Regions from separate parts of the Streptomyces sp. AK08-02 genome, predicted to be linked through region 1. Evidence: riboswitches for the same ligand, from Rfam matches in the RefSeq annotation. Region 1 holds a riboswitch; each other region holds the start of a gene.

What was found. A riboswitch is a leader RNA that binds a small molecule or an ion and turns the genes downstream of it on or off. The one in region 1 is predicted to bind thiamine pyrophosphate.
Region 2: another riboswitch for thiamine pyrophosphate. It lies ahead of thiC (phosphomethylpyrimidine synthase ThiC); the one in region 1 lies ahead of PV734_RS25920 (thiamine ABC transporter substrate-binding protein).
Region 3: another riboswitch for thiamine pyrophosphate. It lies ahead of thiO (glycine oxidase ThiO); the one in region 1 lies ahead of PV734_RS25920 (thiamine ABC transporter substrate-binding protein).

The regions. Positions count from the first base shown of each region.
Region 1 covers NZ_JARAZV010000012.1:260,311-270,260, reverse strand. The annotation lists gene PV734_RS25945 (Rossmann fold nucleotide-binding protein) at 1-857, shown strand, start outside; gene PV734_RS25940 (LAETG motif-containing sortase-dependent surface protein) at 1,011-1,697, shown strand; partial or broken gene PV734_RS25935 (hypothetical protein) at 1,791-2,336, opposite strand; gene PV734_RS25930 (ABC transporter ATP-binding protein) at 2,520-3,536, opposite strand; gene PV734_RS25925 (ABC transporter permease) at 3,539-5,257, opposite strand; gene PV734_RS25920 (thiamine ABC transporter substrate-binding protein) at 5,233-6,321, opposite strand; TPP riboswitch at 6,403-6,508, opposite strand; gene rlmN (23S rRNA (adenine(2503)-C(2))-methyltransferase RlmN) at 6,534-7,640, opposite strand; gene PV734_RS25910 (hypothetical protein) at 7,741-8,412, opposite strand; gene PV734_RS25905 (phosphatidate cytidylyltransferase) at 8,538-9,665, opposite strand; gene frr (ribosome recycling factor) at 9,665-9,950, opposite strand, start outside.
Region 2 covers NZ_JARAZV010000005.1:137,996-147,945, forward strand. The annotation lists gene PV734_RS11585 (SsgA family sporulation/cell division regulator) at 1-364, shown strand, start outside; gene PV734_RS11590 (YibE/F family protein) at 503-2,098, opposite strand; TPP riboswitch at 2,515-2,701, shown strand; gene thiC (phosphomethylpyrimidine synthase ThiC) at 2,694-4,514, shown strand; gene PV734_RS11600 (VWA domain-containing protein) at 4,611-6,017, shown strand; gene PV734_RS11605 (serine hydrolase domain-containing protein) at 6,151-7,212, opposite strand; gene PV734_RS11610 (hypothetical protein) at 7,516-8,391, opposite strand; gene PV734_RS11615 (metallophosphoesterase) at 8,597-9,715, opposite strand.
Region 3 covers NZ_JARAZV010000017.1:212,451-222,400, forward strand. The annotation lists gene PV734_RS33310 (Rv2175c family DNA-binding protein) at 1-332, opposite strand, end outside; gene PV734_RS33315 (FAD-dependent oxidoreductase) at 429-1,667, opposite strand; gene PV734_RS33320 (hypothetical protein) at 1,721-2,083, opposite strand; TPP riboswitch at 2,135-2,247, shown strand; gene thiO (glycine oxidase ThiO) at 2,245-3,408, shown strand; gene thiS (sulfur carrier protein ThiS) at 3,405-3,605, shown strand; gene PV734_RS33335 (thiazole synthase) at 3,609-4,403, shown strand; gene pknB (Stk1 family PASTA domain-containing Ser/Thr kinase) at 4,614-6,572, shown strand; gene PV734_RS33345 (deoxyribonuclease IV) at 6,607-7,476, shown strand; gene PV734_RS33350 (DUF4396 domain-containing protein) at 7,554-8,027, shown strand; gene PV734_RS33355 (molybdopterin-dependent oxidoreductase) at 8,046-8,693, opposite strand; gene bfr (bacterioferritin) at 8,879-9,358, shown strand; gene PV734_RS33365 ((2Fe-2S)-binding protein) at 9,377-9,604, opposite strand; gene PV734_RS33370 (class II 3-deoxy-7-phosphoheptulonate synthase) at 9,815-9,950, opposite strand, start outside.

The sequences.
Region 1 (9,950 bases):
ACCCGTACCGCGCCCATCTCTACTCGCCGGACGAGTTGTTCGCCGGGCTCGACGACGGCTACGAGCGGACCCCGGACGCCCTCGGGTACGCCTGGTTCCGGCGCACCAAGGCCGACGGTGACATCTTCGCCTCGATGCTGCGCTCCGTCCACGACGACGCCGTCTCCGACGCCCTCGACGAACTCCTGCGCCAGGCACGGGTGGTGGGGGTGATGGGGGGTCACGCGATGGCACGTGGCACGCGGGAGTACGCCGGTGCCGCGCGCCTGGGGCGCGAGCTGACGCGCGCCGGGTTCACCGTGGCCACCGGCGGCGGCCCGGGCGCGATGGAGGCCGCGAACCTCGGCGCGTACGCGGCCCCGTTCGAGGACGCCATGCTCGACGAGGCGTGCCGACTCCTCGCAGGGGCGCCGTCGTTCACACCCTCCATCACCGACTGGGCGCGGGCGGCCTTCGAGGTCCGCGCGCGCTGGCCCGAGGGGGCCGGCTCGGTGGGCATCCCGACCTGGTTCTACGGGCACGAACCGCCCAACGCCTTCGCCTCGCACATCGCCAAGTACTTCGCCAACGCCACCCGTGAGGACGGGCTGCTGGCCCGCTCGAACGCCGGGATCGTCTTCCTGCCGGGCGCCGCCGGGACCGTACAGGAGATCTTCGACAACGCGACCCCGAACTACTACCAGTCGCGCGGCGAGCCCACGCCGATGGTCCTGGTGGACCGCGTCCACTGGACCGAGCGGCTGCCCGCCTGGCCACTGCTCCAATCCCTGGCACGGGAACGGGCGATGGAGGACCGAATCGCCCTGGTCGACCGGATTGAGGACGCTCCGGAGGCTTTGAAACGCCTCGGCGGTTAACGGGTAGGCAAAGACCGATGCCTGGAGCCTGCATACAGATTGACAGCCCTTATGCTGCGCTTATAAACCTGTGAGACTCGTGGGGGTGACGAGGTGATGAGGTCTCTTCACTCCCTCCACCCCCCTCAGTTGTGCATCCCGTGAAGGGCAACCGTGTCCATATCTTTCCGTACCGCGCGAACCGTGCGCATCCTCGGTGTTGCCTCCGCCTCGGCCGCGCTCGCGCTGGGCGTCGCGGGCAACGCGCTCGCCTGCAACATCACTGAGTTCTCCGCCGTCGCCAAGTGCGACGGCGAAAAGGGCGTCATCAGCGTCACCGACAAGGACGCATCGGGCACCCCCGCCACAGTCACCGTGTACCTGGGCGAGAAGCTCATCGGCACCCAGGACGTCGTCGGCAGCCGTGAGGGCGTCACCGTCGACTTCTCGGAGGACTGGGCGCCGAACACGACGTACCGCGTCCACGTCCAGGCCGACCGCGCTCGCCTCGACGAGGACATCAAGGGCGGCGTGACCACCCCGGACGAGGCCTGCAAGACGGAGCCGACGCCGACCCCGACCCCGACCCCGTCGGCTTCGCAGCCGGAGGAGTCCGCCACGCCGACCCCGTCGGCCTCGGAGCCCGAGGAGTCGGCCACCCCGACCCCCTCGGCCGACGAGAGCACCCCGGGCGCCCCCGCGGACAGCGTTCCGACGCCCGCGGGCGGTAGCTCCAACCTCGCCGAGACCGGCGCCAGCTCGAACACCGGTGTGATCGCCGGTATCGCGGCTGCCCTGGTCGCCGTCGGCGGCGGCGCCGTCTTCTTCGGCCTGCGCCGTCGTGGGGCGTCCAGCAACTGACGCTCCGCTAGCCGTATCCGCAGTACCCGGCTGTACGTTGTGGCCCGTCTCCTGGAAAGCACCATCAGGGGGCGGGCCACTCCGCTGTCGCCGTCAGCCGAAGGTGGCCCGCGCCAGCCAGAACTCCAGCGGCTCACGGTCCCCGAGGATTTCCAACCGCGGGCTGTCCAGCGGCAGTCGACGGTAGAAGGCGAGCATGACGTCGGTGAGCGGGCCGCGCAGGGCGACCGTCGCCTTCTCATGATCACGCCGCCAGACGAGACCGTCCTCGGCGAGCTCGACGAACCACTCGGCATTCAACTCGGGTTCGCTGTCCGTGGAATGCAGATGGATGCTGCGCCCCGGCCCGCGCAGTTCGTTCGCCGGATCGGCCGGATCGGCCCGTTGCACGAACTCGACGATCTGCGGCCACTCGTCGATAGTGTCGGCGGCGATGTCGGCCGCGACCTCGTACGGCAGCCCGGCGGCGAGCGTCGCGTCCGCGCGGTGGACGGTGACCTCGTGGGCCATCCGACGCGCCCACGACCACACGCCGACGTCGGGCCCGGCCGCACGCAGGGTGCCGACCAGCGGCACCCGATCCTCCTCGACATCCGCCTCGGCCCACTTGCACACACCAGCGGTTACACCCAGCCCAGGCGGAACCTCTCCAGCCGGTCGGACCCTCTTCAGCGCCGGCCGGCACCATCCAGCCCGTCCGGCGTTTGAGGACGAGGCCCCTTCAGGGCCGACAGCGGGGGTCTGGGGGCGCAGCCCCCAGTGGGGGTCCCCCCTCTGGGGGAGGGACGGGTAGGGGCGGCGGGGGCGAGAACAACGGGCCCCTCACCCCAGCACGACGATTTCGGCCGCGTCGAAGGCCACCCCGACCTCGTCCCCCGGCGCCGGCGCCTCACGCAACGCGCACGCCGCCTCCAGCCGGGGCGCACCCTCGGGCTGGAGCTGTACGGCGACATGCGTACCCCGGAAGGTACGCGCGGTCACGGCGCAGCGCAGGCCCTCCTCGGCGGGCACCAGACGTACACCGGCGGGCCGTACGAGCAGTGTGCGCGGCCCCTGTTCAGCGCCCTCGGGGACCGGAATCTTGCCCCAGGGGGTGTCGGCGACCTGCCCGCTCACCGTGGCCTCGACGACGTTGTCGAAGCCGAGGAAGCGTGCCACGAACTCGTCGGCGGGCTGCTGCCAGACCTCAAGTGGGGTACCGGACTGGGCGATTCGCCCGTCACGCATCACGATCACCCGGTCGGCGAGGGCGAAGGCCTCGCCCTGGTCGTGGGTGACGGCGAGCACGGTGGTGCCCAACCGACCGAACAGTTCCCTCAGTTCGACGACGAGCCGCTCGCGCAGCGAGCGGTCCAGCTGGCCGAGCGGTTCGTCGAGCATCAGCAGCCGGGGGCGCGGCGCGAGGGCACGGGCGAGGGCGACGCGCTGCTGTTCCCCGCCGGAGAGCGCGGCGACGGCCCGTCCGGCGGCCCCCGGCAGCCCGACCATGTCCAGCAACTCCCGCACCCGCTCCCCTTGTTGCCCCTTGGGTACGTGGTGCATGCGCAGCCCGAAGGCGACGTTGCCGCCGACGTCCCGCTGCGGGAACAGCTGGTGATCCTGGAACATCAGGCCCACCTCCCGCCTGTGCGCGGGCACCCCGGCGAGATCCCGGCCGTCGAGCGACACCCGCCCCGCGTCCAGGGGTTGGAGTCCGGCGACCGCCCGCAGCAACGTCGACTTTCCGCTGCCGCTGGGCCCGAGCACGCACACGATCTCGTGCTCGTCGACATCGAGGGCGACGCCGTCGAGCACGGCCCGAGCCCCGAACCGTACGGTCGCTCCGTCGAGACTGAGCATGGTCAGAACTCTCCCGTCCGGTCGGTCCGCAGCCGCTCCAGGACGAGCAGGGCCACCGCGCACACCATCATCAAGATCGTCGAAAGGGCCATCGCCTGGCCGTAGTTGAGGTCCCCGGGCCGACCCAGCAGACGGGCCACGGCGACCGGCAGGGTCGGGTTGTCGGGCCGGGCGATGAACACGGTCGCCCCGAACTCGCCCAGCGACACGGCGAACGCGAACCCGGCCGCGACCAGCAGCGCCCGCCGCACGATCGGCAGATCGACCTCGCGCCAGACCCGCCAGGGCGATGCCCCGAGCACGGCCGCCGCCTCCCTGAGCCGCCCGTCCACGGCACGCAGCACCGGCAGCATGGTCCGCACCACGAACGGCACCCCGACCAGCGCCTGCGCGAGCGGTACGAGGATCCAGCTGCCGCGCAGATCGAGCGGCGGCTCGTCGAGCGCGATGAGGAACCCGAATCCGACGGTCACCGCCGACACTCCGAGCGGCAGCATCAACAGCGCGTCGAACCCCCGTACGAGCCGCCCGGCATCGCGCCGGGTCAGCGCCACGGCCGCCAGCGACCCGACGGCGACGGCGATTCCGGTGGCGGCGAGGGCGTACTGGAGCGAGTTCCCGATGGCGGCGATCGGCGCTACGAGGAAGATGCCGGAGTCGTCGTGGGTGAGCGCCCGGTAGTAGCCGAGGCCCGTACCACCGGGCGTGTCGAACGACCGCTGCACAAGCACGGCCAGCGGCAGCACCAGCAGGACAGCGATACTCGCCAGCACCCCGCCTAGCAGCGCCCACTGGCCCCGGCCGCGCGGTCGGCGGGCGGTCGTCTCCGGCGCCACGAGCCGCAGTACGCTCTCCCGCCGCCGTACCGTCCGGGCGTGCACGGCGAGAACCGCGCCCACCGCCAGGAACTGGACGATGGTCAGTACGGCGGCCGTACCGAGGTCGAAGATCTCCGAGGTCTGCCGGTAGATCTCCACTTCGAGGGTGGCGAAGGTGGGGCCGCCGAGGATCTGCACCACCCCGAAGGAGGTGAAGGTGAAGAGGAAGACCATGAGCGCGGCGGCGGCCACGGCAGGCGCGAGGGCTGGCAGGGTGACCTGCCGCCAGGCCGCGAACCGTGAGGCGCCGAGCACCCGCGCGGCCTCCTCCTGGCGCGGGTCGAGCTGCGCCCAGAGCCCGCCGACGGTCCGCACGACGACGGCGTAGTTGAAGAAGACGTGCGCGAGCAGGATCGCCCACACCGTGGTGTCCAGCCGTACGCCCCACAACTCGTCGAGCAGCCCGCCGCGCCCGACCAGCGCCAGGAAGGCGGTACCGACCACGACGGTCGGCAGCACGAACGGCACGGTCACCACGGCCCGCAGAATCTGCTTGCCCCTGAAATCGAAGCGTGCGAAGACATACGCGCCGGGGAGCGCGACCAGCAGCGTGAGCGCGGTGGACGCGAGCGCCTGCCAGACGGTGAACCAGAGGACATGCCGGATCCCGGAGTCCCCCAGCACCTCCCCCACCTGCCCCAGCCGCCAGACCCCGTCGACGTGCAGGCCCCGCGCGACGATCGCGGCGACGGGATAGGCGAAGAAGAGCGCGAAGAAGACGACGGGCAGCACCAGCAGGGCACCCCGCAGAGCGGCGCCCCGCCGACGCGCGACCGCCGGCGCCACTTCCGCTACTTCCGCTACTTCCGCTACTTCCGCTACTTCAGTACGAGCGAGGTCCACGACTTGACCCACTGGTCACGGTGTTCGGCGATCTTCGCGGGGTCCATCGTCTCGGGGTCCTTGGCCTGCGGCCCGAACTCGGTGAACTCGGCGGGCACCTTGGCGCCCTCCCGTACGGGATACACGAACATGTTGAGCGGCATGTCCTCCTGGAAGGTCCTGCCGACCAGGAAGTCGAGCAGCGCCTTGCCGCCCGCGCTGTTCCCGGCGTTGCTGAGCAGCCCGGCGTACTCGATCTGCCGGAAGCAGGTGCCGGTCGCGACGCCGGTCGGCGCGGTGGTCGGCTTCGGGTCGGCGAAGATCACCTCGGCGGGCGGCGAGGAGGCGTACGAGACGACGAGCGGCCGGTCCCCCTTGGCCTTCTTGCCGCCGGCCGACCCGGAGAACTCCTCGTTGTACGCCTGCTCCCAGCCGTCGACGACCTTCACGCCGTTGGCCTTGAGCTTCGTCCAGTAGCCGGCCCAGCCGTCGTCCCCGTACCTGGCGGCGCTGCCGAGCAGAAAGCCGAGGCCGGGCGAGGAGGTGGAGGCGTTCTCGGTGACGAGGAGGTCCTTGTAGGCGGGCTTGACCAGATCGTCGAAGGACTGGGGCGGGGTCAGCTTGTGTTCGCTGAACCAGGCCTTGTCGTAGTTGACGCAGATGTCGCCGGTGTCGATCGGCGTGACCCGGTGCTTGTCCGCGTCGGTCCGGTACGCGGGCAGGATCGCGTCGGCGTCCTTCACCTCGTACGACTGGAACAGCCCGTTGTCGAGCGCGCGGGAGAGCAGGGTGTTGTCGACGCCGAAGAAGACATCGCCCTGCGGGTTGTCCTTGGTCAGGATCGCCTTGTTGACGGCCTGGCCGGCGTCGCCGTCCTTGAGGACCTTGACGGTGTACCCGGACTGCTTCTCGAAGGCGGCGAGGACACCCTTCGAGACGGCCCACGAGTCATGGCTGACGAGGGTGACGGTCTTGGAGTCCGCCGCCGAACCGCTGCCGCCGTCCCCGGACCCGCACGCGGACAGCGTGACGAGCCCGAGCCCGAGCCCGACGGCAAGGGCCGTGACCTGCTTGGTGATGCTCACCGGATTTTTCCTCCTGGGATGACCAGGAAGAGACGCGGCCCTGCCCGGACCCCATGACGGGTTCCGGGCAGGGCGCAACAGCTTGAGTGATGACCGAACTTCCTACCCAGAATGACCTGGGCGAGGTTCAGAGGGTCTGCGGGCTGTCCCGCACTCTCAGCGCTGTGGCGCTCCCCTGTCGGAATATGAAGATATGTAGGTACGGCGTAAGCCTACCGCTCGGTGGCCGCCAGCTGCCCGCACGCCCCGTCGATCTCCTGCCCCCGGGTGTCCCGAACGGTGACGGGCACGCCATGAGCGGCGATCGCCTCGACGAACGCCTTCTCGTCCTCGGGCCGCGAGGCGGTCCACTTGGACCCCGGAGTCGGGTTCAGCGGAATCAGGTTGACGTGCACGGGCTTGCCCCTGAGCAGCCGCCCGAGCCGGTCACCACGCCAGGCCTGGTCGTTGATGTCCCGGATCATCGCGTACTCGATGGACAGCCGCCGCCCCGACTTGGCCGCGTACTCCCACCCGGCGTCGAGAACCTCCCGCACCTTCCAGCGCGTGTTGACGGGCACGAGCGTGTCGCGCAGCTCGTCGTCGGGCGCGTGCAGGGAGATGGCGAGCCGGCACTTGAAGCCCTCGTCGGAGAACCGGTTGATGGCCGGTACCAGCCCCACGGTCGAGACGGTGATCCCACGCTGCGACAGCCCCATGCCGTCCGGCGCGGGGTCGGTCAGCGCGCGGATGGCGCCGACGACGCGCTTGTAGTTGGCGAGAGGCTCGCCCATGCCCATGAAGACGATGTTGGAGAGCCGCGCGGGGCCACCGGGGATCTCCCCGTCCCGCAGCGCACGCATCCCGTCCACGATCTGGTGCACGATCTCGGCGGTGGACAGGTTCCGGTCCAGCCCGGCCTGTCCGGTCGCGCAGAACGGGCAGTTCATCCCGCACCCGGCCTGCGAGCTGATGCACATGGTCACCCGGTCCGGGTACCGCATCAGCACCGACTCGACGAGCGTCCCGTCGAACATCCGCCACAGCGTCTTGCGGGTGGTGTCCTGGTCGGTCGACAGATGACGGACGACCGTCATCAGCTCCGGAAGCAACGCCTCCTGGAGCTTGCCGCGCGAGGCGGCCGGGATGTCCGTCCACTCGGCCGGGTCGTGCGCGAACCGCGCGAAGTAGTGCTGCGAGAGCTGCTTGGCACGAAACGGCTTCTCACCGATCGCGGCAACGGCCTCTTTACGCTCGGCAGGCGTGAGATCGGCAAGATGCCGCGGCGGCTTCTGGGCTCCGCGCGGGGCGATGAATGTGAGTTCTCCGGGCTTAGGCATGGCCATACCAGTGTCGCAGACATCCGGACACCCCCTCGCCGCCCTGTGGACAACGTCCATGAAAGGGCACAAAGACCAGCTCAGCGGGGTTTCCGCAGCCTCACCGAGGCGCTGCGGCCATCGCCCCCCGGAGCTGCTCCACCTCTCGCTCCAGTTCGCGATAGCGGTCGCTGACCTTCTGCCGGGCCGTCGGGGTGACACGGCCTGCGTCCAGTTCGGTCAGCCGGTCACCCAGGGCGGTGAGGCCCGCCTGCCAGCCGGGCCAGCCGTCGGCGCCCTCGGCAGCGGTGAGCTCGCCCTGGGCGGCGCGCAGGGCCGCGTGAACACCCTCGCGCAGGGGGGCCAGGTCGGTGCGCAGCCGTTCGGTGCGTTCGCGGAGATACGCGAAGGACTCGCCGAATCCGGCGAACGTCTCTCCCAACTCGGTCATTGACCTGGTGTGTTCCCCGAGCGCCGCCAGCCAGGGTCCGGCCGCCTCGACACCGTTCTCGGCCGCCGCGACGGTCCCGGTACGGATCTCGTCGTAGTGCCGCAGGACGCCGTCCAGGTCGGCGAAGACACCTACCGCCCCGAGCGTCTGCTCGCGGATCGTGTCCGAGGGAAGGCCGTCGCCCTTGTCGAGCAACGCCTCGATCCGTGTCAGCTCCCCCCGCAACGTACGGCGGAGCTCCAGCAGGGCCTGCTGAGCGGCGTCGGCCGCCTCGACGGGGCCGGCGACAGCGGCCAGCCCCTCGACCTGCCGCTGGCGTCTGGCCCGACTACGCCCCCACATGCACGCCACCCCTTCCGGACGGATCGACCGCACTGAAGTCGATCTTAGGTTCGAAAGGGGTGGTTTCGGGCCGACGTGGGTTCTTCACAGGAGATCCGGACTGTACTGGAACATTCCGGCCGCCCTCAGCCCACGAAGGCGACGAACAGCAACCACACCACAGGAGCGGTGGGAAGCAGCGAGTCCAGCCGGTCCATGATGCCGCCGTGCCCGGGCAACAGCGTGCCCATGTCCTTGATGCCCAGGTCCCGCTTGATCATGGACTCGCCGAGGTCGCCGAGTGTGGCGCTCACCGCGACCGCGAGACCGAGCAACAGTCCCTGCCACCAGGTGCCGTCGTCGATGGCGTACTCCATCAACAGTGCGCCCGCCACCATCGCGAACGCGACAGCGCCGAACAGACCCTCCCGGGTCTTGCCGGGGCTGATGCGCGGGGCGAGCTTGTGCTTGCCGAATCGCCAGCCGATCGCGTACGCACCGGTGTCGCTGACGACCGTGAGGAGCAGGAACGTCATGACGCGCTGTGCGCCGTCGTCGGCGGTGAGCATCATCGCGACGAACGTCGCCAGGAACGGGACGTAGAAAGCCGCGAAGACGCCCGCCGTGACGTCCTTGAGGTAGCCCTCGGGAGGTTCCGTCATACGCCAGACCAGGACCGCGAGCGCGGTGAGCGCCATCGCGACCCACGCGCCCTCGGGACCCCGGACGTAACCGGCGACGACCATCGCGGCCCCGCCGAGCGCGAGCGGCACCAGGGGTGCCCTGATGCCCTTGCGCTCCTGGAGCCGGGACGTCAGTTCCCACAGACCGACCACGACGGCGACCGCGATCACGCCGACGAACGCGGCCTTGACGACGAACAGCGACGCGATGATCACCACACCGAGCCCGACGCCGACACCTATGGCCGCGCCGAGGTCCCGGCCCGCGCTCTTCTTCTGCGGGACGGGGGCGGGCTGCTGGGCGTCGTCGGGCGTGGGCATGGAATCCGGCTTCTGCGGCGCCGCCCCGTAGGGCTGCGCCTGCGGCATCTCGTCGCGGAACAAGGGGCCGCCCGGCCGAGCGGCCCCCCGGTCGTCATCCTGGTCTCCGCCATGTGCGGGTACGTCGGGCACGATGGGCATGGGCCGAGTCTGCTGCGCGTGCTGCGCATCGTACGCGGGACCCGCCGGGGCAGCCCCCTGGACAGGCCCTCCGTCGGACGGCCCCCAGTACCCGGCGTGGGGCGGCGCCCCCCAGGAAGAGTCGTTCATCAGACTTCGAGAAGCTCCGCTTCCTTGTGCTTGAGGAGCTCGTCCACCTGCGCGACGTACTTCGCGGTGGTGTCGTCGAGCTCCTTCTCCGCGCGACGGCCCTCGTCCTCGCCGACCTCGCCGTCCTTGACGAACTTGTCGATGGTGTCCTTGGCCTTGCGGCGGATGGACCGGATCGAGATCTTGGAGTCCTCGGCCTTGGTCCGGGCCACCTTGATGTAGTCCTTGCGGCGCTCCTGGGTGAGCTCGGGGAACACCACGCGGATGATGTTTCCGTCGTTGCTC
Region 2 (9,950 bases), on a different contig from region 1:
GGAGCTGCGCTACGAGACCTGTGATCCCTATGCCGTCCGGCTGACGTTCCATTTGCCTGGCGACGCCCCTGTGACCTGGGCCTTCGGGCGCGAACTGCTGATCGACGGCGTGGGGCGGCCGTGCGGGGACGGAGATGTGCGGATCGCGCCCGCCGACACCGACGTCCTCGGGGAGGTGCTGATCCGGCTTCAGGTCGGCGGCGACCAGGCGCTGTTCCGCTCCGGGGCGGCGCCGCTGGTGGCCTTCCTCGACCGCACGGACAAGCTCGTGCCACTGGGGCAGGAGCGTTCCCTCGCCGACTTCGACACCCACCTCGACGAGGCGCTGGACCGCATTCTGGCGGAGGAGCAGAGCGCGGGCTGAGCGGGTTCACGACGGGCCCCGGCGGTGCCGTAACGCTTCTCCTGACGCGAGGAGAAGCTTGCCGGTGGCGTCTCTTCGGGCGCAGCCGTCCTTCGGCGTTCGGCGCGGACGCAGCCCCCAAAGGGGGCTCGGCGTCCGTCAGTGCTTGCGGCGACGGCCCTTCCCCGCGCGGGCCGCGACCGCCTGGGGCGCCGCCCCCGCTCCGACTGCGGTGGCCCCCGTACCAGGTCCGGCCCCAGCCGGCGCTCCCGCGGTCAGCGGTGCCATGCCCGGGCGGTCGGCCGAGACCATCAGGGCGGCCAGGAGCGTGGTCACCGGCACGGACGCCACCAGGCCGATCGAGCCCACCAGGGTCCGCACGATCTCCTCCGCGACGAGTTCGCTGTTGGCGACGGCCCCGACGCTGCTCTGCGCGATCGAGAAGAGCAGCAGCAGCGGCAGCGCGGCGCCCGCGTAGGCGAGGACGAGGGTGTTGACGACGGACGCGATGTGGTCGCGGCCGATACGGATGCCGGCGCGGTACAGCCCGCGCCATCCCATCGTCGGGTTTGCCTCGTGGAGTTCCCAGACCGCCGATGTCTGCGTCACCGTCACATCGTCGAGGACACCGAGCGAACCGATGATGACGCCCGCGAGCAGCAGGCCGCTCATGTCGATGGACGGATACAGGCCATGGATCAGGCCCGTGTTGTCGTCAGTGTTGCCGGTCAGCGCGGCCCAGCCGATGAACAGGGAGCCGAGGACGCCGATCAGCACCAGCGAGATGAGGGTGCCGAGCACCGCCACAGACGTACGGGCCGAGAGGCCGTGACACATGTAGAGCGCGATCAGCATGATGGCGCTGGCGCCGATCACCGCCACGAGCAGCGGATTCGAGCCCTGGAGGACCGCCGGAAGGATGAAGAAGGTCAGGACCATGAAGCTGACGGCCAGGGCTACCAGAGCCATCACACCGCGCAGGCGTCCGACGATCACGACGGCGAGCGCGAAGATGCCGGCCAGCAGTGCCATGGGGAACCTGCGGTTCACATCGGCGACCGAGTACTGCAGGTCCTTCGGCGCCGAGGGCTCGTACGCGACCACGACCTTCTCGTCCTGGTGCAACTGCCGTGACTGGTCCGGCTGCACGATCTCCGTGAACGTACGGCCTTTGTCGTCACCGGTGTCGACCCGGATCGTCGCCTTCTTGCAGTCGCCGGTCGCCTGTTGCTGTGCCGAGGAGCCCTCGGCGGTGGACGTGTCACCGGTCGGGGTCTCCCCCGAGGCGTTGACGGACTTGCAGTCCACTGAGACGACCTTGGTGACGGTGGCTTCCTGGGTCTGCCGGTCGAAACCGACGCCCGTGCGCTCGTGCGCCGGGGCGCCCCCGGGCCACAGCACCACGAGCCCGACCACGACCGCCGCGGCGAAGGGGATCAGAATCGCCCCGATGATCTTCCGCAGGTGGACGGAGACAGGGGCGGCCGGCCCATGGCTGTGACTGTGGCCGTGCGAGTGACCGCCGTTGTCATCGGGACCGTGGACGTCACCCGGCCCGTCCCCATGTCCCCCGCCACCGGGTCCGGGGCCGTGCCCACCGCCAGAACCTCGGCCAGGCCCGCCACCGTGCCCGTCGCCGGGTCCGTTCCCGTGCCCTTGATGCCCGTGGCCGGTGTCCTGTCCCGGGCCGGCTCCGTGACCGTGCTCGCGCCCGTCACCTGCTCCGGGGCCGGGACCTCGTCTGCCACCGGACACGGGAAGCGGGCCGAACTGGCCGGTGCCGGGCCCCTCGGCGCCGAACCCGTGGTCCGGGGCACCCGGTCCAGGACGGCTGCCTCGGGCCGGCCCCGCTCCGGGCCTGTAGCCGCGATCGATCCTGCGACCGGGACCGTACCCGGGACTCTGATCCCCTCCGGCCGCTCCGCCTGTTCCTGCTGCGGGTCCCGACACGCCACCGAGGCCGCCGGGGCCGTTGCCGGACAGCGGCCCGCGCTCCTGGCCGGGGCCGCCGTTGCCGCTGCCGGGCCCGGAGCCGTGGCCGGCACCGCTTCCGCGCGCCGGCTCGGAGGGCGGGTACGGGGGTCCTTGCGTCGTGGTCACCGCCCGATCATCGCAAGAACGGCAGGGGCCCTCTGTTCACCTCGCCCAAATTGACGCTAGCGTGGAGGCACCTTTGCACACGCGGGAGCTCGGAGCACCGGGCTGAGAGGGCGCTGACCTCCGTTTTAGCGATGTTTCACGTGGAACATGTGGAACGAGTGATGTTTCACATGAAACATCGGCAGACGGAATCCGCTGCGTCGACCGCTGAACCTGTTACCGGGTAATGCCGGCGTAGGGAGTAGGTCTCATGACCATCAAGGACACACGCACGCCTGCCTCCGACCAGGACGATCAGCCCATTCAGGGCGAACAGTCCCAGGAGGCCGGGAAGTCCGTCGGCTGGCACAAGGGGTATGTCGGTGGCTCGCGCCCCGACCTGCGGGTGCCGGTCCGTCAGGTGCACCTCACCAACGGGAAGTCGGTCACTCTGTACGACACGTCGGGCCCGTACACCGATCCGCAGGTCGACACGGATGTCCGCAGGGGGCTGGCACCGCTGCGCGACAACTGGATCATCGCCCGCGGCGACACCGAGGAGTACGCGGGCCGCCCCGTCCGCCCCGAGGACGACGGGATCAAGCACACCTCGCCGCGCGGCGGCCTCCGGAACCTCGACGCAGTGTTCCCGGGAAGGCCCCGGCAGCCACGCCGGAGCCGGAACGGCCAGGCGGTGACGCAACTCGCGTACGCCCGCCGCGGCGAGGTCACGCCCGAGATGGAGTTCGTGGCGCTCCGGGAGAACCTCGATCCCGAGGTGGTCCGCGAGGAGATCGCCGCCGGACGTGCGGTACTGCCCGCGAACGTCAACCACCCGGAGATCGAGCCGATGATCATCGGCAAGCGGTTCCTGGTGAAGGTCAACGCCAACATCGGCAACTCGGCGGTCACTTCCTCCATCGAGGAAGAGGTCGAGAAGATGACCTGGGCGACCCGCTGGGGCGCCGACACGGTCATGGACCTGTCCACCGGCCGCAATATCCACACCACCCGCGAATGGGTGCTGCGCAACTCCCCCGTTCCCATCGGCACGGTGCCGCTGTATCAGGCGTTGGAGAAGGTGGACGGCAGGGCCGAGGAACTGACCTGGGAGATCTACAAGGACACGGTCGTCGAACAGGCCGAGCAGGGCGTGGACTACATGACGGTGCACGCGGGCGTCCGCCTGGCGTACGTACCGCTCACCGCGAACCGCAAGACCGGCATCGTCTCGCGCGGTGGATCGATCATGGCGGCCTGGTGCCTGGCGCACCACAAGGAGTCGTTCCTGTACGAGAACTTCGAAGAACTGTGCGAGATCCTCGCCGCGTACGACGTCACGTACTCGCTCGGCGACGGCCTGCGCCCCGGGTCGATCTCGGACGCCAACGACCAGGCACAGTTCGCGGAGTTGCGGACGCTCGGGGAACTCAACACGATCGCGAAGCGTTTCCATGTGCAGACGATGATCGAAGGCCCGGGACATGTTCCGATGCACAAGATCAAGGAGAACATCGACCTACAGCAGGAGATCTGTGATGAAGCTCCGTTCTATACGCTCGGTCCGCTGACGACGGACGTCGCGCCGGCGTACGACCACATCACTTCCGGCATCGGTGCCGCGATGATCGCCTGGTGGGGCACGGCCATGCTCTGCTACGTCACACCCAAGGAGCACTTGGGTCTGCCGAACCGTGACGACGTGAAAACCGGCGTCATCACTTACAAGATCGCCGCCCACGCGGCCGACCTCGCCAAGGGGCACCCAGGCGCGCAGGAATGGGACGACGCACTCTCCGACGCCCGTTTCGAGTTCCGGTGGGAGGACCAGTTCAACCTGGCCCTCGACCCGGACACGGCACGTGAGTTCCACGACGAGACCCTGCCGGCCGAGCCGGCCAAGACGGCCCACTTCTGCTCCATGTGCGGGCCGAAATTCTGCTCGATGAAGATCAGCCAAAGCATCACAGAGCGGTTCGGCGGTACGGCGGCCGCGGGCGCGACGGCCGAGGAGGTCGCTGAGGGGATGCTCCAGAAGTCGAAGGAGTTCGCTGCCAGCGGCAACCGGGTGTACCTGCCGCTCGCGGACTGAGAAGCGAGGTGCGATGCCCCGGCGCTTCGGGGCATCGCACCCTTCGGGACCGCGGCGGGGCTGCCCTCCCGCCGGCTCGGCGGGCAGACTGCCCACATGACAGCGAGAGTACTGAGCAAGGGCGCGAACCTTCCCGTCGATTCTGCCGCTGTACGCGTCGAGTTCGGTTGGCGCCAGGAGTCTGGCGTACCCGATGTTGACGCCTCGGCCTTGCTGCTCACTGGTACCGGACGAGTTCGCGACGACGGTGACTTCGTCTTCTACAACCAGCCGCAGCATGCGTCGAGCGCTGTCACCCACCTGGGGAAGAAGCGTGCCGGTGGTGTCCTGACCGACACGGTCGAGGTGCACCTGCACCTGCTTGACCCCGTTGTCGAGAGAGTCGCGCTGTGCGCTTCTGCCGATGGTGGAACGTTCGGGCAGGTGCCTGGGCTGACCTTGAGGCTTCTTGATGCGGGGAGCGGGACCGAGATCGCACGGTTTCCCATGGAGGCCGGGACGGAAACCGCGTTCATCGGTGGCGAGCTGTATCTGAGGGCGGGGCAGTGGAAGTTCCGCGCGGTTGGTCAGGGCTATGCCTCAGGGCTCGCTGGGCTGGCCACCGACTTCGGTATCACCGTTGATGACGCGTCCCCGGATGCGTCCGCGTTCCCGACGACTCCGGTTTCCGCATCGCCCGTCCCGGCCCGGCAACCTGTCGGCCCGCGCCTAGGTGACGGCGAAGAACAGTTGCCCGTCGATATGCGCAAGCGTCTGTCTCTGCGCAAGGAACAGGTCGCGGTCAGTCTCAGAAAGCTTGGCGCAGCCGGGGTCACCGCGCGCGTGATCCTGGTCCTGGACGCCTCCGGATCCATGTCCTTCCTCTACTCCAAGGGCGTCGTCGCCGATGTGGTGGAGCGCATGGCAGCGGTCGCCGCACAGCTGGACGATGACGGTGACATGCAGGCATGGACGTTCGCCTCGAATGCAGCGCGTCTCCCGGATCTGCGACTCGCCGACCTACCCGAATGGCTGCGACTGCACGTTCGGGTGGGACAGATCAGCCTCTTCCGACGCGGTAAGAAGCCCGGCAAAGGACTGGAACCCGGTCAGGTCGACATGCGGACGGTCGGCATCCAGAACGAAGAGCAGAAGGCGATCGCCCAAGTTCGTGGCTATGTCAGGGAAAACCCTGCTGCTGTCGGCACCCTGGTGCTGTTCTTCTCCGATGGGGGCGTCTACCGCAACGCCGTGATCGAGCGAGAGCTGCGGGAGGCTGTCGAGGAACCGATCTTCTGGCAGTTCGTGGGGCTGGGACGGTCCAACTACGGAGTGCTGGAACGCTTCGACACCCTGTCCGGCCGTCGCGTCGACAACGTCGGATTCTTTGCTGTGGACGACATCAGCACAGTCCCCGACCAGGAACTGTACGACCGGCTCCTGTCCGAGTTCCCGACCTGGATCGCTGCCGCTCGCCAGGCCGGCATCATTCGGTCCGGTTCTGCCGGTCCGTCTCAGGGCTGAGGTTGTTCCCGACGAGGATCAGCCGAAGCGTCACGAGCGGTTCGGTGGTACAGCGGCTGCCGGTGCGACGGCCGAGGAGGTTGCCGAAGGCACGCTCCAGAAGTCGAAGGAGTCCGTCAACAGCTAAGGACGCTCAGGTGGTGAGCAGGGTGACGACCCGGTTGATCATGTCCTCGCTCGCCGCCAGAGGCGTCGGGGTGTACGACAACACGAAGCGGAGCCGTAGATCACGGGTGGCGAACATACGGGTGCGGTACCCGTACGTGTCACCGGTCTTGCCCCAGAACGTCACGCCGTTCACCGTGGCCGTCTGCAGTCCCATGCTGTAGCGGGCCGGACTGCCATCCATCATGTGAACGGACTCCGGTGGTAGAGCGAAGAGGTGGCTCATGGCCTCAGGCGGCAGTAACACGCCGGAGAACAGGGCTTCCTGGAAGCGGAAGAGGTCGTCGACGGACGAGACCAGTTCTCCCTCGCCCCAGGAGCTCGACTGCTCGTACGTCGTGACGTCCTGGAGCGACTCGTCGGTCATACGCAGGTAGCCGTGAACATGCGGGCTGTGCAGGTGTGGGTCGTCACCGGGCAACAGTGTCCGTGTCAGGCCCAGAGGACGCAGGATGCGGGACCTGATCGCCTCGCCGTAGTGCCGGCCGGTGAGCTCCTCGATGAGCAGGGCGAGCAGCACGTAGTTGATGCCGCGGTACTCCTGCTTGGTGCCCGGAGGGAACTTGGGCGGGCTGTGGGTCACGGTCCGCACCAGTTCCTGGGGGGTCCATCGGTCGCCCCGGTGCTGCAGGACGGCTGCCGGGGTACTCACGTCCGGCAGTCCTAGATGGTCGGGCAGCCCGCTCGTGTGGTTCAGCAACTGCGTCACGGTGATGCGTGCGGACGAGGAGGGAAGAAGATCCGGAAGGTACCTGCCGATCGGAGCATCGAGATCCACCCGGTGCCGCGCCCACAGCTGCAGTACGACAGTCGCCACGAACGCCTTGGTGACGCTGCCTGCTCGGAACCGTTCGTCCCTGTACGGGGCACGGCCGCTCAGGAGGTCTGACACTCCTGCTGTGCCGTACCAGTGTGTTCCCTGGCCTCCGACCTGCAGTTGCGCGGAGGTGGCCGGCGGGTGGGACAGATCGCTGATCGCAGCTTGTAGGGCACTGGTGTCCGAAGTCGCAAGGCGGACCCCGTCGGCCACTCGGCCGGAAGTCGTGGTCCCGGCCGACGCGCGTGCACCGGCGCTTCCGATGACAGCCAGCGTGGCACCGGCTGCACAACCACCCATGAGGGAACGTCGGGAGAGAGAAGTCATGGTCTGTAATGCTGCCGACGTCGACCGGTGGTTGCCATCCGGGATGTCCCCCACGAATACCCGGACCGGACCCCGAGACCGTTGGCTCTCATCACCCGGCGGACGGAGGCCCAGGTGGTCAGGCGGCTCCGACAGCCGCCCGCTCCACCTGAGTACCTGAGTCGCGCGTCCCGCGTCCGGACCGGCCGGTCACTCCGGCGGGTGCTCCGGGCCCCCGAAGTCCGGGCTGGAGAAGTCCGGGCTGGAGAAGCTGGGGCGGTGGCCCGTCGCCGAGTCGCCCTCGGGGCTGCTGAAGCCGGGTCGGTTGTAGCCGAGCTGGGGCATGCGGCTGATGGTGGGTTGCGGGGCCGGTTTGCGGTTCATGGCCGCCGTACCGGGGTCGGCGAGGGCGTCGCGGAGGAAAGGCAGGATGCCTCGCTCCAGCAGGGCCTCGCGCCAGGCGTCCCTGGCCAGTGCGACCTCCCCGGTCAGTTCGCCGTATGCCCCGTCCTCCTCCGCCTCCGGGCTGTTGCGCAGGGCGGTGAGGAGGAGGCCGACCGCGGCGACGAGTATCGCTGCCGCGGTCACCGCGCCGAACACCCATCCGGTGGTGAGCATGGTCTGGGCGAACGCCGGCTCGGGATCGAGCATCTTGAGGATGTAACCCACCAGCAGGAAGATCGCCGCCGCCGTGCCGGCGAGGACGGGAGCCAGGACCGCTACGACGGCGACAGCGCCCGCTCCGGCGGGCTCGGCGACCGCCTCACCCATGCCGGCGACGAACCCCACCGCGCCCGTACCCGGCCCGTTCGAGCCGGATTCGTGGACGGAGGACGGGGTGGACGGCGCCGGGTGGCGCAGTTCGTCGCGGACCTTCACGTAGTGCTGGTACTCGGTCGCCGCGGCGACCGTGATGAGCGCCGTGGCGTTGAGCGCCATCGTGCGCAGTTGTTCGGGGTTCAGACGCTGACCGACGGCGGCCAGTTCCTGGCGGTCCGGGGCGGAGCGCAGCGCCTCATCGAGGATCCGCTCGTATTCCTGGCGGTCCTCGTTCAGCAGGTGCTGCGGAACGCTGTTCATGTGCATCCCCCGATGCTCCGTAGGGCTTGGGGCTCGGCATGCTGACGAGCCGTCGGGCAGAAACGGAGGGGAGCCTGCTACGGATAAGCCGATGGTAGAGCGGTGACGGCGCGCCATGACAGGGGGTTTGAAGAAATTACCGTGTGACTGTCCCCCGTCCACTGCGGTTCGTAGTCGCGGGACGACTGCCCCGAGAACGCCCGAATAACCGTCAGAGATCCAGCGGAAGCTCCTGGACCAGCAGTTTTCCGGCCATGGTCACGCCGCCGTCCATCGCGATGGCGAGTCCCTCGGCGTAGACGTGCGGATGTTCGATGTTCGGACCGGAGTTGTCCTCACCGTCGTCCTCGGTGCCCACATCGCCCACCAGATAGGGGATGGGGCTGTGGCCGTGCACGATGCGGGCTCCGCCGTACGTGTCGAGGAGGGAGCGTACGGCCTCCACACCGCCCTCGTCGCGGAAGGAGAAGCGCTTGGTGAACTTGCGGAACAGATCCCACACCTCGTCCGCGTCGTTGCGAGTGATCGTCTCGCGGACGGTGTCGTTGACGGCCTCGATCGAGTCGCCGTAGTCGAGGTAGGCGGTGGTGTCGGAGTGCACGAGCAAGTGCCCGTCGACCTCCTCGATCGCGTCGAGGCGGGCCATCCACTGGAGGTGGTGGTCCTGAAGCCGGTCCATGTCGGTCTTCTGGCCGCCGTTCAGCAACCAGGCCGCCTGGAAGGTGGCCGTGCCCGCGCCGGAGTTGACGGGGGTGTCACCGAACCGCTTGGCGCCCAGCAGCAGCAGCTCGTGGTTGCCCATGAGGGCCTTGCAGTAGCCGCCGGCCGCGGCCGCCTCGGCGGACAGGCGCATGACCAGGTCGATGACGCCGATGCCGTCCGGACCGCGGTCGGTGAAGTCGCCGAGGAACCAGAGCCGGGCGGTGCCCGCGGACCAGTTGCCCGCGCTGTCGATCAGACCCTGTTCCTGGAGGGCGCCGATCAGCTCGTCGATGTATCCGTGGACGTCCCCGACGACGAACAGAGGTCCCGGCCCTTCGGCGGCCAGGGCCGCGGGATCGACGGTCACCTGAAGCGTGTCACCGCGGTTGATCACGGGCAGGTCGCGTTGGGTCGGTGTGTAGCCGTCGGGGTGTTCCTCCAGGTCGGAAAGGGTCTGCGCGCTCTCTCCGGGCTCCTGGACGTCGGTGTCGGCCGCACCGACGGTGACGTCCCCGGGGACCGTGCCGTCGGCGTGCGGACCGGCCTCATGGACGTACGCGGGCACCCGGAAGTCGCGCAACGTCGCCGTCCGCGTCACCTCGGGTCCCTGACCGGCCCCCTGAGTCATCGACCCCTCCACCATCGCGCCGCATCTGCACCGCATCGGACTGCCTGGTCGCAGCGGCCCGCGGTGTCGTGGGCCCATCATAGGAATGCGGATCGCGCCATGTGATGACCCAGGGGTGGTGAATCAGCGAAAGAGCCCAGTTCACCGCGGCTTTCGCCCCGATTCGGAAGGGCTTTCCCGTACGGGTCCGCCCCTGACTCCCTGCTTCGCACCTTGCTTCGAACCTTGGACACCG
Region 3 (9,950 bases), on a different contig from region 1:
CCGCGATTCTCACTGAGGGCCTGCGCGGGGGTGCCGGGCAGGCTCGGGTCGGGAGTGAAGAGCCACTCCAGCATCTCCTCGTCGGAGAAGCCGTCGTCCCGCAGGAGCGTCAGGGTGCCGGTGAGGCCCTTGACGACCTTCTGCTCGACCCCGTCGATAAATGCGGCGGGCACGTGCAGCGCACGGTTCTCACCACGGCGTACGGCGATCACTTGGCCATCCTTGACCAGCTGCCGGACGCGCGTCACCTCGATGTCGAGGATTTCCGCGATGTCGGGCAGCGTGAGCCAGGCAGGGACGAGAGCATCGGTCTTTGCGTCAATCTCGGTCACGGGACAAGCCTGCCATCCCGCACTGACAGTCGGAAGCGGGGCCCCTGCGACCTGGGCCGTTACGGTGGCGCCGAGGCCGTGTCGAGCCCCGTCGGACTACGCCGTGGCCGCCTTCAGCGGCCTGGACGGGTCGGTCAGCGCCTCGGCGTCCATCAGGGAACCCGCCTCGACCAGCCGGCGCCCCTGGGCCAGGTCCCGGGGGCGGCCCACGGCCAGCAGGGCGACCAGGCGGCCCTCCCGCAGCCAGCAGACCGTCCAGGCGGGGCCGGACGGGTCACCACGCCACAGGGTGGTGTCGGCGGACTGGTGGTGGCCGACGTACTGGACGAAACGGCCGAACTGCTCCGACCAGAAGTACGGGACCGGGTCGTAGGCCGCCGGGGACTCCCCGATGATGTTCGCGGCGACGGTTCGGGGTCCCTGGAGGGCGTTGTCCCAGTGGTGGACCAGAAGGCGCCGGCCATACCTTCCCGAAGGGAAGGATGCGCAGTCGCCGACCGCGTAGACGTCCGCCACGGAGGTGCGCAGGTGGTCGTCGGCGACGACCTCCCGGTGGTCGCCCAGGGCGATTCCCGAGCCGACGAGCCAGGCGGTGGCCGGGCGGGCGCCGATGCCGACGACGACGGCGCCCGCGGGCAGCCGAGAGCCGTCGTCGAGCACCACCGCGCCGGGCTCGACGCGTGCCACGCGCGCGTGGGTGCGCAACGAGGCGCCGCTGTCGGCGTACCAGGCGGCCATCGGCGCGGCCACCTCGGCGGGCAGGGCGCCCGCGAGCGGCCGGTCGGCGGCCTCGACGACGGTGACGGCGCAGCCCGCCTCGCGCGCGGCGGTGGCGAACTCGGCGCCGATCCAGCCGGCCCCGACGACCACGATGTCGTGCTGGCGCGCGAGGACGGGCCGCAGCCGCTCGGCGTCGTCGAGGGTACGCAGCAGATGTACACCGGGTACGCCCTCGGTGCCCGGCAGCCGGATCGGTTCGGCGCCGGTCGCGAGCACCAGGACGTCGTACGGGACCGGTCCCTCCGCGGTGTCCAGTTCGTGTTCGCCGGCGCGGACGCCCAGCACCTCGCGCCCGAGCAGCAGTTCGATGTCGAGGGCCTCGAAGTCGACGTCGAAGGCGGAGCCCTCCGCCTTGCCGAGCAGGACGGCCTTGGACAACGGCGGCCGGTCGTACGGTTGATGGGGTTCGGCGCCGAGGAGTGTGACGGTGCCGGTGAACCCCTGCTCCCGCAGCGCGACCGCGGTCTGCACCCCGGCCATGCCCGCGCCCACGACGACCACATGTCGGGGCCGCGACCCGCCTTCTGTGCCCTGTGCCTGCGTCTGCTCACTCACTCGATCACCATAGACAACTGACAAATTGTCAGTCAGGGGGCGCGGGAAGTGACCTACTGCACACCCGCGTCCTCGGCTCGTTCGACCTGTTCCACCACGCTCGTCCCGCTGCCCGGCTGCGACTCCCACTCCCAGGTCTCCGCCAACCGCACCCGCCCGTCGGGCAGTTCGGTCACCTCGGAGACACAGTGGCCGGAGGAGGTCGTCCCGTCGTGCTTCAGCTGCACGTACCGGAAGTCGAGACGGTCACCCTCCCGCGTACCCACGAGACGGCCGCGTACGACATCTCCGCCCGTGTACTCGGCCCAGATCTCACCGTCCCGCTCGTGGTAGGTGAACCGGGTGCGCGTACCCACCTGACCCGGCGCCTGGTCCGTGACCGGGGCGAGGACGAGACCGTCGAGCGAGCGGGGCATGGTCGGAGGCTCCCTTACATGTGAGTTGCTCTGCGGGCTAGGCTGATCAGCGTAAGCACTCGCGGGAGCCCGGACGCACCGGGCTGAGAGGGAGGCTGGGCGGCCTCCGACCGTACGAACCTGATCCGGGTCATGCCGGCGAAGGGAGGGGCTGGACGCCCATGTCGCGTACGCACACCTCGGACGTCGTTGTCGTCGGCGGCGGGATCATCGGGCTGGTGACGGCCTGGCGGGCCGCTCAGCGCGGGCTCGCCACGACCGTCGTGGATCCCGTGCCGGGCGGTGGGGCCGCACAGGTGGCGGCCGGCATGCTGGCCGCAGTCACGGAACTGCACCACGGCGAGCAGACCCTGCTGGGGCTGAACCTGGAGTCGGCCCGCCGCTATCCGGACTTCGTGGCCGAGCTCACCGAGCTGACCGGCCGCGACCTCGGCTACCGCCGTTGCGGCACACTCGCCGTCGCGCTCGACGCCGACGACCGCGCCGAACTGCGCGAACTGCACGCCCTGCAGCAGCGGTCGGGCCTGGAGTCGGAGTGGCTCTCGGGGCGTGAGTGCCGACGCCTGGAGCCGATGCTCGCGCCGGGCGTGCGAGGGGGTCTCCGGGTGGACGGCGACCACCAGATCGACCCGCGGCGGCTGGCCGCGGCGCTGGTGGACGTCTGCGAGCGGACCGGCGTGGTGCTGCGCCGGACGTGGGCCGAACGGCTCGACGTACGGCGGGGACGGGCCGCCGCGGTCACCGACTCCGCCGGCGACGAACTGGCCGCCGGATCGATCGTGCTGGCCGGAGGCAGCCTCAGCGGACGCCTCGCGGGGGTTCCGGAGGCCGTTCTGCCGCCCGTACGGCCCGTGAAGGGGCAGGTGGTCCGGGTGACCGTGCCGGAGCGGTACGCGCCGTTCCTGAGCCGGACCGTCCGGGCCGTGGTGCGCGGGAGCCAGGTCTATCTGGTGCCGCGTGAGAACGGGGAGCTGGTCGTCGGGGCGACGAGCGAGGAGCTGGGCTGGGACACGACCGTCACGGCGGGCGGCGTGTACGAGCTGTTGCGCGACGCCCATGAACTCGTCCCCGGGATCACCGAGCTGCCCCTGACGGAGACGCGGGCCGGACTGCGCCCCTGCTCCCCGGACAACGCGCCACTGCTCGGCCCGACCGCGCTGGAGGGACTTCTGGTGGCCACGGGCCACTACCGGAACGGCGTGCTGCTGACGCCGGTCACGGGAGACGCCATGGCCACCGTCCTGGCCACCGGTGAACTGCCCGACGAGGCCCGGGCCTTCACGCCCCGCCGGTTCGACACCGTACGCATGGAGCAGCTCGTATGAACATCCTGGTGAACGGCCTACGGCGCGAGGTCTCCCCCGACACCGCCCTCGACGCTCTGGTGCGGACCCTGACCCCGGCGCCCTCCGGGGTGGCCGCCGCGCTCAACGAAACCGTCGTCCCGCGCGCGCGGTGGTCGGCGACCCCCCTCTCCGAGGGGGACCGCGTCGAAGTCCTCACCGCCGTCCAGGGAGGCTGAGCCATGGCCGACGATCCCTTCGTCCTCGGTGGTACGACCTTCACGTCCCGGCTGATCATGGGTACGGGGGGTGCGCCCAGCCTCGACGTGCTGGAGCGGGCGCTGGTGGCCTCCGGCACGGAGCTGACGACGGTCGCGATGCGGCGCGTCGACCCGTCGGTGCACGGGTCGGTGCTGTCGGTGCTGGAGCGCCTCGGCATCCAGGTGCTGCCCAACACCGCGGGATGCTTCACCGCCGGCGAGGCCGTGCTGACGGCTCGGCTGGCCCGGGAGGCGCTCGGTACGGACGTGGTGAAACTGGAGGTCATCGCCGACGAGCGGACGCTGCTGCCGGATCCGGTCGAACTGCTGGACGCGGCGGAGGTGCTGGTGGAGGACGGCTTCACGGTGTTGCCGTACACGAACGACGACCCGGTACTGGCACGGAAGCTGGAGGACGTGGGGTGCGCCGCGGTCATGCCGCTGGGGTCGCCCATCGGGTCGGGGCTGGGGATCCGCAACCCGCACAACTTCCAGCTGATCGTGGAGCACGCGCGTGTGCCGGTGATTCTGGACGCCGGGGCCGGGACCGCGTCGGATGTGGCGTTGGCCATGGAGTTGGGGTGTGCGGGGGTGATGCTGGCGTCCGCCGTGACCCGGGCGCGGGAGCCGGTGTTGATGGCGGAGGGGATGCGGTACGGGGTTTCGGCGGGGAGGTTGGCCTACCGGGCGGGTCGGATTCCCCGGCGTCACTTTGCCACGGCGTCGTCGCCTGTTGCCGGGCTGGCGGCGTTGGATCCCGAGCGACCTGCTTTCTAGACACCCGGCGCTCCCCTCCCGTTTGATCTCCCACCCGTGCGCCACCCGCTTCGAGCCCGTTCACAGGTCCAGTTCTCCTGTGGGGGCTCCGCGCCATCGGCGGCCTTCCCGTGCGATCCGCGTCACAGGTCGGCTTCAGTCCCGCTGCTTTCCTGTGCGTTCCTGGCCGAAACTACGGCCTTGTCAGCGGCGGCTCGTACACTCACCTGCGTGGACACGACCCTTCAGGACCCTCTCGTCGGGCAGGTGCTCGACAGCCGCTATCGCGTCGACGCGCGGATCGCGGTCGGTGGGATGGCCACGGTCTACCGGGCCGTGGACACCCGCCTCGACCGTGTGCTCGCACTCAAGGTGATGCATCCGACACTCGCCGCCGACGTGTCCTTCGTCGAACGGTTCATCCGTGAAGCGAAGTCCGTGGCCCGGCTCGCGCACCCCAACGTCGTACAGGTCTTCGACCAGGGCGCGGACGGGTCGTACGTCTATCTGGCCATGGAGTACATCGCCGGCTGCACCCTGCGTGACGTGCTGCGCGAGCGCGGAGCGCTCCAGCCGAGGGCCGCGCTCGACATCCTGGAGCCCGTGCTCGCCGCCCTCGGTGCCGCGCACCGGGCCGGGTTCGTGCACCGCGACATGAAGCCCGAGAACGTGCTGATAGGGGACGACGGTCGGGTCAAGGTCGCCGACTTCGGGCTCGTGCGGGCCGTGGACACGGTCACCAACACGACGGGCTCCGTCCTCGGCACCGTCTCCTACCTCGCGCCCGAGCAGATCGAGAGCGGCACCACCGATCCCCGGGTCGACGTGTACGCCTGCGGCATCGTCCTCTACGAGATGCTGACCGGCGACCAGCCGCACTACGGCGACTCCCCCGCGCTGGTGCTCTACAAGCACCTGCACGAGGACGTGCCGCCGCCCTCGTCCCTCGTACCGGGGCTGGCCTTCGAGCTGGACGCGCTGGTCGCCTCGGCCACCGCGCGCAACGCGGACATCCGCCCGTACGACGCGGTGGCGCTGCTCTCGCAGGTCCTGGAGACGCGCGGCTCGCTCGACACCGACCAGTTGGACGCCGTACCGCCGCAGGCCATCACCTCGGGGCACGGCAACGCGGAGAACCTGACGAGTGTGATCCCGCGCGCGCTGTCCGTGCCGCGGCCCCTGCCCGTCAACGAGGACGAACCCCCGGTCGACGAGCGGCGGTTGAACCGGACCAGTGTGCTGGGTGCTGTCGGCGCTCCCCCGGCGCCCGCCCCGCCCTCCCGGCGGGCCGCGCGGAGTCCGAGACGACGTGCGCCGATCGCCATCCTCGTCGCCGCCGTACTGCTGGTCCTCGGTGTGGGTGCGGGCGTCTGGTACATCAACTCCGGGCAGTTCACGCATGTCCCGGCGGTGCTGACGCAGTCTGAGGCACAGGCGAGGGAGCGGCTGAAGAAAGCCGGGCTCGAGGCCACCAAGGAGGAGGCCTACAGCGACACGGTGGCTCGCGGAGCTGTCATCCGTACGGACCCCGACGTCAATGCGCGCATCCGGGTCAACGACACCGTGACGCTGACCATCTCCATGGGGCCGGAGACGGTGCCCGTGCCCCAGGTCACGGGCCTCCGCCTCGACAAGGCCAGAGCACTGCTGAAGCGGAACGGTCTGGAGCCGGGCATGGTCACCCGGGAGTTCAGCGAGGAGGTGCCCCGGGGTTCCGTGATCAGCACGAGCCCGGATCCCGGCACCGAGCGGCGCGCGGGTTCCGCGGTCGCCCTCGTCGTCAGCAAGGGCAGCCCGGTGGAGGTCTCCGACGTGACCGGCGCGAGCCTCGCCGACGCCCAGGCCGAGCTGGAGCAGGCGGGGCTCAAGGTCGAGGTCGCCACCAGGACCGTCACCTCGGACGAGTTCGAGAAGGGTCAGGTCGCCGTCCAGTCTCCGGTGGGCGGCAGCGAGGCGGCCGAGGGCGACACGGTCACGCTGACGGTCTCCAAGGGCCCCGAGATGATCGAGGTCCCGGACGTCGTGGGTGACAGCGTCGACGACGCGAGGACGGCCCTGGAGGGTGCCGGGTTCACGGTCGACGAGGACCGCGGGATCCTCGGGCTCTTCGGCGACACGGTGAAGAAGCAGTCCGTGGACGGCGGGGACACCGCCCCCAAGGGGTCGAAGATCACCATCACGATCCGCTGACGGGAGGCGGAGCGTCGCGTGACACCCTGAACGGGTGACCAGCAAGCAGCTCCGCAACCCCGTCGGCGGCCATGTTCCCGTGGCCGGCGGTCTCCACTCCGTCGGCCTGTCCTACGCCCGTGACCTCCAGGCCGAGACCGTGCAGGTCTTCGTCGCCAACCCGCGCGGCTGGGCGACACCCGTCGGCAGTCCCCGGCAGGACGAACAGTTCCGGGCGGCCTGCGCCGAGGGCGCGATCCCGGCGTACGTCCATGCCCCGTATCTGATCAACTTCGGCTCGCACACCGAGGCGACCGTCGAGCGGTCCGTGGAATCGTTGCGGCACTCGCTGCGACGCGGGCGGGAGATCGGCGCGCTGGGCGTGGTGGTGCACACCGGGAGCGCGACCGGCGGGCGGGAGCGGTCCGTGGCGCTCAAACAGGTACGGGAACATCTGCTGCCGCTGCTCGACGAGCTCACCCATGACGACGACCCGTATCTGCTTCTGGAGTCGACCGCCGGGCAGGGCTCCTCCCTCTGCTCGCGCACCTGGGACTTCGGGCCGTACTTCGAGGCGCTCGACGCCCATCCGAAGCTCGGCGTCTGTCTCGACACCTGCCACATCTTCGCCGCCGGGCACGACCTGACCGGGCCCACCGGAATGCACCAGACCCTCGATCTGCTCGTCGACACGGTCGGCGAGGGGCGGCTGAAGCTGATCCACGCCAACGACTCCAAGGACGTGGTCGGCGCGCACAAGGACCGGCACGAGAACATCGGCGCGGGCCATATCGGCGAGGATCCGTTCCGCGCGCTGATGACGCACCCCGCGACCGAGGGCGTACCTCTGATCATCGAGACGCCCGGCGGGAAGGAGGGGCATGCGGCGGACGTGGAGCGGCTGAAGAAACTCCGGGACGGATAGCGAATGCGGGAATACCCCAGGGGGGTATATTGCTGGCGAGTGCAGGCAACCGTGACCACGTGACACCGGGGGTACCCATGGAACACGAGACACACGCACACCAGCACACGCCGGCCGCGTCCTGGACCGTGGCCGTCCAGGCCACCCTTCACTGCCTCACCGGCTGCGCCATCGGCGAGGTGCTCGGCATGGTCGTCGGCACCGCGTTCGGCTGGGGGAATCTGCCCACCACCGTGCTGGCGATCGTGCTGGCCTTCGTCTTCGGCTACTCGCTCACCCTGCGCGGCGTTCTGAGGGCCGGCGTCGGCCTCCGTACGGCCGTCCGGGTGGCGTTGGCCGCGGACACGCTGTCGATCGCCGTGATGGAGCTGGTCGACAACGGCGTGATCGTGCTGTGGCCGGGCGCGATGGACGCCCAACTCGACGACCTGCTGTTCTGGGGCGCGCTGGCGATCTCACTGGCCATCGCCTTCGTCGTCACCACGCCGGTCAACAAGTGGACGATCGGCCGCGGCAAGGGCCACGCGGTCGTGCACCAGTACCACCACTGACCCCGGCGCCCCGGAGGCTCAGAGCTCGGGGCCGTCGCCCGGCTCCTCCTGGTACGAGTAGCGCTGCTCGCGCCAGGGGTCGCCGACGTTGTGGTAGCCGCGTTCCTCCCAGAAGCCGCGCCGGTCGGCGGTCATGTACTCGACCCCGCGCACCCACTTGGGGCCCTTCCAGGCGTACAGGTGGGGCACCACCAGCCGGAGGGGGAAGCCGTGTTCCGCGGTGAGGAGTTCGCCGTCCTTGTGGGTGGCGAAGATCGTGCGGTCGGAGACGAAGTCGGCCAGTCGGAGATTCGAGCTGAAGCCGTATTCCGCCCAGACCATGACATGCGTGGCCTCGGCCGCCGGCGGAGCGGCCTCGATGATCGTCCGTGCCGGAATTCCACCCCACTCGGCGCCGAGCATGCTGAACTTCGTGACGCAGTGCAGGTCGGCCATGACGGACGCGTACGGAAGGGCCGTGAACTCCGCGTGGTTCCAGCAGTGCTTCTCGCCGTCGGCCGTGGCGCCGAAAACCCTGAACTCCCAGCGCTCGGGGCGGAATTTGGGCACCGGCCCGTAATGGGTGACCGGCCAGCCGCGCTGCATGCGCTGCCCCGGCGGCAATTCGGGCTGTGCCGCACCTCCTGAATCGCGCTCTCCCGATTCATTTTCCACCGGCTGACCCATGACTCCATCCTGACAGACCACGAAGACCGCGCATGACCAGGCCGTCCAGAGTCCATCAAGTCCGGATAACTTGGACTAAGCATGCCCTTACTTACTAAGTACGCACTTACTGGACGATCTTCCTTGGCGATGCAATCATTCGGCGGCAACCTCCCCCAGTCCCCCGCTTGGAAGGAGCCTCTGCGATGCAGGGCGACCCCGAGGTCATCGAATTCCTCAACGAGCAGCTGACCGCCGAACTCACGGCGATCAACCAGTACTTCCTGCACGCGAAAATGCAGGAGAACTTCGGCTGGACGAAGCTCGCGAAGTACACGCGGCACGAGTCGATCGACGAGATGAAGCACGCGGAGATCCTCACCGACCGCATCCTGTTCCTGGAGGGCCTGCCGAACTACCAGCGGCTCTTCCATGTGCGGGTGGGACAGACGCTCACGGAGATGTTCCAGGCGGACCGGCAGGTCGAGGTCGAGGCGATCGACCGCCTCAAGCGCGGTGTCGAGGTCATGCGCGGCAAGGGCGACATCACGTCCGCGAACATCTTCGAGTCGATCCTCGCGGACGAGGAGCACCACATCGACTACCTGGACACCCAGCTGGAACTGGTGGAGAAGCTCGGCGAGGCGCTCTACATCGCGCAGCTGATCGAGCAGCCGGAGAGCTGAGAACCCTGTCCGGCCGGGTCAGGCCGCCTCGTCCAGCTGTTCGGCCAGGACCGGCGCGCCCTCGTCCACGAGCCCACGGGTCGGGTAGGCCCCCCTGCCCAGCAGCGCCTGGATACGTCGTACGCACGAGCCGCAGTCCGTGCCCGCCTTGCAGGCCGACGCTATCTGCCGGGGAGTACAGGCGCCGTCCGCCGCATGCTTCTTCACCTGGGCCTCGGTCACTCCGAAGCAGTTGCAGACGAACACGCGGGTCACCTCCCGACGGGGTACAAAGGCCGTGCCGTACCGAGGCCAAGGATGTCCGCAGACCCCCGCTTGATCGGTGAGGCAAACCTAACCTTACCCGGATCGCGGGTGCCCGAAAAGTGGTGTGGGGCGCGGATCGTATGTGATCCGCGCCCCACGGCACGCGCCGGTAACAGGCGCTACAACTGGTGATCTGCTACCGCTGGTCCCCTACTGGTCCCGGTACATCTCCGCGACGAGGAACGCCAGGTCGAGCGACTGGCTGCGGTTCAGCCGGGGGTCACAGGCCGTCTCGTAACGGTGGTGCAGGTCGTCGACGAAGATCTCGTCGCCGCCGCCCACGCAC